DNA from 4 places in the Hydrogenophaga sp. RWCD_12 genome. Region 3 is predicted to be linked to each of the others. Evidence: predicted binding sites of a transcription regulator. Region 3 holds the regulator's gene; each other region holds the start of a gene.
The links. The regulator FNR, encoded in region 3, switches genes on or off when oxygen is low (the NO sensors DNR and NnrR bind a similar motif). The targets are predictions, from matches to a motif close to TTGATNNNNATCAA.

Region 1: the regulator FNR is predicted to act here: its motif matches at 1,237-1,250, upstream of cobA (uroporphyrinogen-III C-methyltransferase).
Region 2: the regulator FNR is predicted to act here: its motif matches at 1,100-1,113, upstream of cyoA (ubiquinol oxidase subunit II).
Region 4: the regulator FNR is predicted to act here: its motif matches at 916-929, upstream of ACLIJ1_RS17735 (hemerythrin domain-containing protein).

What each region holds. Positions count from the first base shown of each region.
Region 1 covers NZ_JBKIXC010000001.1:256,496-258,693, forward strand. The annotation lists gene ACLIJ1_RS01250 (substrate-binding domain-containing protein) at 1-214, opposite strand, end outside; gene cobA (uroporphyrinogen-III C-methyltransferase) at 296-1,141, opposite strand; gene ACLIJ1_RS01260 (cytochrome D1 domain-containing protein) at 1,382-2,198, shown strand, end outside.
Region 2 covers NZ_JBKIXC010000002.1:870,635-872,832, reverse strand. The annotation lists gene cyoA (ubiquinol oxidase subunit II) at 2-1,066, opposite strand; gene ACLIJ1_RS11295 (MFS transporter) at 1,293-2,198, shown strand, end outside.
Region 3 covers NZ_JBKIXC010000005.1:496,292-498,489, forward strand. The annotation lists gene ccoG (cytochrome c oxidase accessory protein CcoG) at 1-325, shown strand, start outside; gene ACLIJ1_RS20945 (hypothetical protein) at 418-657, shown strand; gene ACLIJ1_RS20950 (hypothetical protein) at 705-998, shown strand; gene fnr (fumarate/nitrate reduction transcriptional regulator Fnr) at 1,059-1,778, opposite strand; gene hemN (oxygen-independent coproporphyrinogen III oxidase) at 1,954-2,198, shown strand, end outside.
Region 4 covers NZ_JBKIXC010000004.1:469,725-471,922, reverse strand. The annotation lists gene ACLIJ1_RS17745 (peptidoglycan-binding domain-containing protein) at 1-317, opposite strand, end outside; gene ACLIJ1_RS17740 (lysozyme inhibitor LprI family protein) at 363-791, opposite strand; gene ACLIJ1_RS17735 (hemerythrin domain-containing protein) at 1,011-1,604, shown strand; gene ACLIJ1_RS17730 (hypothetical protein) at 1,777-2,198, shown strand, end outside.

The DNA of each region.
Region 1 (2,198 bases), on a different contig from region 3:
GACCGTTGGCGGCGAGCTTTTCGATCGCGTCCGAAGCCAAGGCCACGATGTCGAAGGCTTCGCCGGCCTGCACGCGCTTGGCGGCGTCGACGCCGCCGACCGAGGTCACGGTCACCGCGACCTCCCGATGTTGCTTCGCGTACTCGGCCACCAGATCGGCCAGCAGGGCCTTGGTGGCCATCGAAGAGATCAGGGTCAGGGGTGTGGTCGGCATGGCGTGGGCGGGCGTGGGTGGAGCCTGCCAGCGTAGCAAACCGGGCGCCGTCTGGCCCCGGGTCGGGCGTTCTTTCTGTTATCAGGCCGCGGCATGGAACGCCGCGGGCGCGTCGGCCCCGACCGCCGGCGCAGCCTGCACCAGCTGGGCCCGCACCGACACCACTCCGCCGATCATGATCAGCGCAGGTGGGCGCACCTGGTGACGCAGCGCCAGCGCGGGCAGCTCGGCCACCGTGCCGGTGATGCAGCGTTCGTCGGGCAGCGTGGCTTTTTCGACCAGCGCGGCCGGCGTGTGCCCGGGCAGGCCGTGGGCCTGCAGCTGGCGACAGATCTCGGGCAGGTTGTTCACGCCCATGTAGAGCACCACGGTCTGGCGCGCGCGGGCCAGCATCGCCCAGTCCATGTCCAGTCCCTGGCCGTCGCGCAAGTGGCCGGTCGCCAGGACCAGTGAGCAGGCGTGGTCGCGGTGGGTCAGCGGGATGCCGACCGAGGCGGCAGCACCCTGCGCCGCTGTCAGACCGGGCACCACGGTGAACGGGATGCCCTCGGCGGCCAGTGCCTGCGCTTCCTCGCCGCCGCGACCGAAGATGTAGCCGTCGCCGCCCTTGAGCCGCAACAGCGAGCGGCCGCTGCGGGCCAGCCGCACCATGAGTTCGATGATCGAGGCCTGCGGCAGGGTGTGGCGCGAGGACTCCTTGCCGACGTAGATGCGCTCGGCGTCGGGGCTCAGATGGTCCAGTACCGCCGGGCTGACCAGGTGGTCGTACAGCACCAGCCGCGCCGCCTGCAGTGCCTTCACCGCCTTGACCGTCAGCAGTTCGGGGTCTCCGGGACCGGCACCGACCAGGGTGACCGTGCCCGGGGGGACCAGGGCGCCATCGGCGGGGACAGGCCGGGCGGGGGTGAGCAGGTTGACCAGGTTCATGCAGTGCTCCGTCGTCATGGGGCGGCGGCCCGGCAGGTACGCCGGGCCGTCTGTGTGGTTGGTGCCCATTGTTGGGAAGCCACGAAGGGCCGTCCTTGAACCAGTTCAAGGACAGGCTGCGCCGCTGTGCCGACCATGGTTCCCGTGCGCACGGCCATGGACAGCCGCCGGGCGGACGGGCCACGGGTCCTCCCAGGGACGGCCACTTCAAACGCTGATCCACGACGGAGAGAGAACACCATGAAATCCCGCACCACGATTCGCCTGACGATGCTGGCGATGGCGGCCCTGGTTGGCGCTGGCGCGTTTGCGCAGACGGCGGCCGACAAGAAGGTCAGCCCGGCCGAGGCCAACTACCAGGCTGGCGGATCGCCCCTGGCCACCGAGCCGATGTACCAGGCGACCAATCCCAAGGCGCCGCCGATGACGCAGGCCGAGTTCGACACCGCCCGCAAGATCTATTTCGAACGCTGCGCGGGCTGCCACGGCGTGCTGCGCAAGGGCGCGACCGGCAAGCCGCTGACCCCGGACATCACCGTGGGCAAGGGCACCGACTACCTCAAGGTGTTCATCGCCTACGGCTCGCCGGCCGGCATGCCCAACTGGCAGACCAGCGGCGAACTCAATGAAAAAGAAGTGGACCTGATGGCCCGCTACATCCAGCACGACGCTCCCACGCCGCCGGAATACAGCCTGGAAGACATGAAGAAGACGTGGAAGGTCATCGTTCCGCCGGAGAAGCGTCCGACGAAGAAGATGAACAACTACAACATCGCCAACATCTTCTCGACCACGCTGCGCGACACCGGTGAAGTGGCGCTGATCGACGGTGACACGAAGCAGATCATCAACATCGTCAAGACCGGCTACGCGGTGCACATCTCGCGCACCTCGGCGTCGGGCCGCTACCTGTTCGTGATCGGCCGCGACGCCAAGGTCAACATGATCGACCTGTGGATGGAAAAGCCCGACAACGTGGCCGAGATCCGCACCGGTCTGGAAGCCCGCTCGGTGGAAACCAGCAAGTACAAGGGCTTTGAAGACAAGTACGCGATCG
Region 2 (2,198 bases), on a different contig from region 3:
TTCATTGGCGGGACGTGGCGTAGCGGGCGGCGCGGGTGTTCAGCTCGGCCACCACCTTGATCGACTCTTCGGCGGTGCAGATGTCCTGCGGCAGGTTCAGGCCCTGTGCTTTCAGGTAGGACTCACCGCCCTGGGCATCGACGGCCATCATGTGGTGCAGGCACATCTTTCCGTCTTCGACGCAGCGGTTGAGCACCTTGTCGTACAGGCCCGCCTCGACCGAGGCAAAGCGCTGCACCGGGTCGCGTTCGCTGGGGTTCACCAGCTTGACGTAGGCGCTGCGGTCCAGCGTCTTCGCTTCGCCCTTGGCCTTGTCGACCCACTGGGCGAAATCGCCGTCGCTCAGGCCCAGGAACTTGAAGGTCATGCCGGAGAAACCGGCGCCGCTGTAGTGCGCGGACTTGCCCTGGTAAACGCCAGCCTTGTTGATGACGGCGTTGAGTTCGGTCTGCATGCCGGGCATGGTGTAGATCATTCCGGCCAGGTCCGGCACGTAGAACGCGTTCATGGTCGTGCTGGACGTCAGCTTGAACACGATCGGGCGGTCCACCGGCGCGGCCACCTCGTTGACCGTCGCGATGCCCTGTTCCGGGTAGAAAAACAGCCACTTCCAGTCCAGCGCCACCACCTGAACTTCCAGCGGCTTCACGTCCTTGGCCAGCGCCTTGGATGCCGAGATGCGGTCCAGCGGACGGTACGGGTCCAGCTTGTGGGTGCCGATCCAGGTGATCGCGCCCAGCGCGATGATGATCAGCAGCGGCCCGCTCCAGATCACCAGCTCCAGCACGGTCGAGTGGTGCCAGTCGGGGGCGTAGTCCGCCTCGGTGTTGGCGGTGTTCGACGCGCGGTACTTCCAGGCGAACCAGAGCGTGAGGGTGATCACCGGCACGATGATCACCAGCATCAGCAGCGTGGCCTGGACCACCAGTTGGCCCTGCCGGGCGGCAATGTCACCGGCGGGGTTCAGGACGACGGCTTTGCTGCAGCCCGTCAGGAGGGCCACCGCGGCGGCGACCGCCAGCCAGAGGCCTCCCCGGAGCGGGAACGAAGAAAACAGACGGGGCATGGGGCGAGAAGCTTTCTTGGTGGGTAAAAGCGGATGACAAAAATCAATTCGTCCACGAATTTACCGACCCCACCGCGTTTGTCGATTGGACATTTTGTCCAATGTCAAGGCGGACTTGCCCTGTATTGCGGTAACGCACGCTGGGAAAACCCCAGATTGCCCGCCTGTCCCCCGGGGTGTAGAAGGATGTTGGCGACACGCCACACGACCTACAGGAGACTTTTTCATGAGCAGCCCCGCCCTCGCCGCCCACCCCCAGGCCGGTTTTGAAGAGAGCCCCTCCGCCCTGTCCAGGGCCGACACCCACGAAGACGTCACCTCCGGCGAAATCGCGGTCGGCGTCATCATCGGCCGCTCGTCCGAGTATTTCGATTTCTTTGTCTTCGGGATCGCCTGCGTGCTGGTGTTCCCGGCCTTCCTGTTTCCCTTCCTGTCGCCCCTGGACGGCACCCTGGCGGCCTTCGGCCTGCTGGCGGTGGCCTTCGTCGCCCGGCCGCTGGGCACCGCCTTGTCCATGGCGGTGCAGCGCCACTGGGGCCGCGGCACCAAGCTGACCATTGCACTATTCCTGCTGGGCATCTGCACCGTGGGCATGGCCTACATCCCCAGCTACCAGAGCCAGGGCGTCGCCGCCATCGGACTGATGCTGGTGCTGCGCGTCGGCCAGGGGCTGGCACTGGGCGGCACCTGGGACGGATTGCCTTCCCTGTTGGCGATGTCGGCCCCGCCGGAGCGCCGCGGCTGGTACGCCATGATCGGCCAGCTGGGTGCGCCGCTGGGCTTCGTGCTCGCCGCCGGCCTGTTCGCCTACCTGCGCGGCAGTCTGGACGACCAGGAATTCCTGGCCTGGGGCTGGCGCTACGCCTTCTTCGTGGCCTTCGCCATCAACGTGGTCGCGCTGTTCGCCCGCCTGCGCCTGGTGGTGGGGCAGTCGTACTCGCGGCTGCTGAGCGACCGCGAACTGCAGCCGGTGTCGGTCCACCGCGTGATGCGCGACGAAGGCGGCAATGTGTTGCTGGGCGCCTTCGCTGCCCTGGCCAGCTTCGCCCTGTTCCACCTGGTCACGGTGTTCCCCCTGTCCTGGATCTCGCTGCAGGGCAGCCAGCCGGTGACCGAGGTGCTGGGCGTGCAG
Region 3 (2,198 bases):
GGTGGATGTGATCCGGGACCGTGGGGCGCTCTCCAGGATGGTGGACCAGGGGCGCATCGAGAACGTGTTCCGGCTCCAGATCATGAATGCGACCGAGTCGACGCAGCACTATTCGATCAGCGTGGACGGTCTTGAGGGCGTGATGATCGCGTCCGAAAGCCAGGCGGAGGTCCTTCCGACGGAAGTTCGCTCGGTCGCGATCCGGGTTCAGACACCTCCGAACGTCGCACCTGCAGGCTCGCACCCCATCCATTTCACCATTCGTTCCCAGGGGCCGGACGTGGCGCAGGTGATCGAGAAGGCCGTTTTCATCGTTCCGCGCTAAACTGAAAGCTCATATCCATGTCATACGCCATGTCTGCCCAACCAACTGCCTCCAACAATTCCACCCGCACTCCATGGTGGAAGGTCCCCCACATGTGGATGGTGGTTGGTGGCCCCCTGGCAGTGGTGGTGGCCAGTGTGGCGACGTTTGTGATCGCCGCCAGTCATCCGGACCCGGTGCTCAACAAGGCGGACTACGAACGCGACCTCGCAGCTGCCCAGAAACTGCAGGGGCAGGCGCGGGTGGATGCGTTGATCACCCTGCAGCCTGCCGGTCAGGCGCGCAATCACGCGGCCTCACCGGTCGTAGGTACCACGGACCCGACGAAATAAGCGCCCCACACACCGGTTGAGGCGTCAAGCGAACAAGGAGACAGTTCATGAAGACTCAACGGTGGATGTGGATAGCGTGGCCCGCCTTCCTGGTGGCGGCGGTGCTGGAAATGATCGTGTTTGCGATGGTCGATCCCGGTGACCTGCACTGGTTCGGAAACCCGCTGGGGCTCTCGCGACAGGCGATCTATACCTTGGCCTTTTTTGTCTTCTGGGGCATCACCATGGCCTCCAGCGCGCTGACCACCTTGTTGGCCATGTCTCCGTTCGAAGTCAACCGCTGCCCGGTGCCCGAGGGGCAACGCCCGGAGGATTGCGCCAGGAATGGCCAGTGTTGTTGACTCAGCCTGTGCAAACAAAAAGCCCCGCTGATGCGGGGCTTTTTCATGTCGGGAGCTTCCTCAGCGGCAGGTCTGTGGATTCACGATCTGCTTGAGCGCGTCGGTGTTCTTGATGTGCACGTAGCGCTGCTTGACCTCGATGATGCCCTCGTCGACGAACTTGGAGAAGGTACGGCTCACCGTTTCGAGCTTCATGCCGAGATAGCTGCCGATTTCTTCGCGTGTCATGCGCAGGATGAGCTCGGACTGCGAAAAACCGCGGGCGTGCAGACGTTGGACCAGATTGAGGAGGAACGCCGCAAGACGTTCTTCCGCCCGCATGCTGCCCAGCAGAAGCATCACGCTGTGGTCACGCACGATTTCCCGGCTCATGATCTTGTGCACATGGTGCTGCAAGGTCGTGAACTCCCGCGAAAGCTCTTCCACCTGGTCAAACGGCATGACGCAGACCTCGGCGTCTTCCAGCGCGATGGCATCACAGGAATGGCGGTCACTGACGATCCCATCCATGCCGATGATTTCACCCGTCATTTGAAAGCCGGTGACCTGGTCACGCCCATCGGCCGTGGTGACACTGGTCTTGAAGAATCCGGATCGGACGGCATAGAGCGAAGTGAACTTGTCCCCGGTGTTGAACAACGCCGATCCCCGCTTGATCCGTCGGCGGGTCGAAATGACGTTGTCGAGTTTGTCCATCTCCTCGGGATTGAGCCCCATGGGCAAGCACAACTCCCGCAGGTTGCAGCTCGAACAAGCCACTTTGATGCTTTGAATATCCATAATTCTTCCGGAATTGTGGCGAAGCTTAACCCATCGCTGGCGCCAGCATCAAGGCGCGGCGGGACAGTGAAAGGGTCACAAGGGAAAACCCGCGGGGCAGAGGGCCGCTTGATCTTGATCAAGGGCCTCTCCAAGGCCTTGCGGCACATTCGTCGCCTGAACTGGAGAACTGTTTGTGAGCCACGCCATTTCCGACGAACTTCTCAAGCGATTTGACATCCCGGGCCCCCGGTACACGTCATATCCGACGGCGGACCGTTTTGTTGAAGCCTTCGCCGAAGCCGACTATATCCAGGCACTGGAGCAGCGCCGGGCGGGCTCCCTGGCTTTGCCGCTGTCGCTGTATGTGCACATTCCCTTCTGCGAATCGGTGTGCTACTACTGCGCCTGCAACAAGGTCATCACCAAACACCACGAGCG
Region 4 (2,198 bases), on a different contig from region 3:
AACGGCAGTTGATTGGCCCGTGCGTAGGCGGAAGCCTGGCCGATGATGGCGTCGACATAGGAGGCCTCTCCAGCTTTCAGCGAACGGCTTTCGATGGCCCCCAAGGGCCAGTTGCCTCGCTGACCGAGGTCAACCTGGATCGTTCCAATGGAATACCCGCTGTTGTCCGCGACACTTGAGACAGTGCCCCATTGACTCGGCGTGACCCCGGCAACACTGAGCCGATAGGAACTGCCACCACCTTCGGTTCCCCGGCCAACCACGAAGTAGACCGCCCCGCTGCGTTGGGTTGGGTCGTTGATGTCGATATTGGTCATGTTCTTTTCCTCCCTTCATTTGCTGAGCCAATACGGCTCGCTGCGTCAGTTCAAATCCAGATGCTGCTGCAGCTGTTGGCGACGCTGAACGATCCACATGATCTCGTTGGTCGAGACGGAAAGATCTGAGCTGCCGAGCTGGGGGTAGTAGACAGAGGCCGCGAATGCCGTTTCTGCGGTGACGAACGCTTTCCAGGCGGCCTGCGATTTCGCCAGCTCTGCGCGCTGCGGATCCTTGAGCTTGGTTGAGAGGCTCTTGTAGAGCAGTTCAAGTTGACGGTATTGCCACGACTTTTCGTTCTGGATGCAAGGCGCCTGCTCCAGCCGCCCATTCGCCTTCTTCATGCATTCCAGGTACGTCTTGCTTTCCAGCTGACCCAGTGCAGGCGGAGCTTCCATGGTTTCGTTGGCCACCGTGGCGCAGCTGGCGGCGCCGAGCGACAGGGCGAGGAGGGCAATGCGGATCGTCTTCATGGTGTGGGTATGTGACAGCAGGGATGTGTCCAGGCGGTTGCCCGGAGGGGTCAAAAATGCTAACACTTTGGTTTGCAACCGGATGTAAAGGCAACCCCTTCCAGGGGGAGGCCCGGGAGCAGCCTTGACGTGGGTCAAGGCCCCCGGAAGCGCGCTCGGCCATAGTCCGGATCCATTCGCCGACCACCCGGTCGGTTTCGCATTCCCGGAGACAAAACCATGACCCACGAAGCCCTGCGCGTCATTCGCGAGGAACACGCCACCCTGGCAGCCATGCTGCAGTCGCTGTTGCAGCTGGTGCGGCGCGGGCCCGAGGTCAGCGGGCAGGACGACTCGGCGCGCTTCTTCGACGTGCTGCGCGCGATGCTGTTCTACATCGACGAGTTTCCCGAGAAGCACCACCATCCCAAGGAATCGGATCTGCTGTTTCCGCGTGTGGTCAAGGCCGCGCCGCACACGATGGCGACGATCGATCAGCTGGAGCGTGATCACATGCGCGGCGAACCCCGGGTGCGCGAGCTGATGCACCTGCTGCTGGCCTGGGAGCTGCTCGGCGAAGGGCGCCGCCAGGCCTTTGTCGACGAGGTCACGCGTTACATCGAGTTCTACCAGGAGCACATGCGCCTGGAAGAAACCATCATCCTGCCCGAGGCCGAGCGTCATCTGACCGAGAGTGACTGGCATGCGATGAACGCAGCATTCGCGACCAACCAGGACCCGCTGAACGGCCGCATTCCCCGCGATCCGCAGTTCGACCGCCTGTTCACGCGCATCGTGATGAAGGCGCCGGCGCCGATCGGTCTCGGCCAGTAACAGTCTGCGATGGCCTGAAAGATGCTGCAGGATGGCCACCACCCGTGAAAGCGGGTGAGTGACCGGTGATTGGGGGATGGGTTGGGTGAAATGCCCCGCTTGTGCACCGGAGTCGGGTGAATTCACGCGGTGGCCCATGGTTTGCCGCACATCTTTTCAGGGGGACACGCTCATGTTTCAGACCATCATCCGGGGCCTTCGCTGCGCTCCGATCGCAGCCGCCTTCGCACTGCCATCGTTCGCCCATGCCCAGCTCGTCCCCGACTGGAGCGCGTCGGTCGCGGCCCAGGTCGTGGCGCCTGCGCTTGCTGTGGACGGTGGTCGCAACAGTGTGGTGGCAGCAACCCTGCTGGGGCTGCCGGTCGTGGTCCACAAGTTCGGGCCGACGGGCACCGAGCTGTGGCAGCGCAGCCTTGCTGGAGCCGGTGTGGCGAGCCGGGCCTTTGATGTGGTCACGGATGCCACCGGCAGCATCGTGCTGGGGGGCGCCGTCGTGGATGCCACAGGCATGCCGCTGGGTACCCTGGTCGCCAAGCTCGATGCGGCGGGCAACACGCTTTGGCAGGACGCCGCGACCACCGCGCCTGCCCAGGT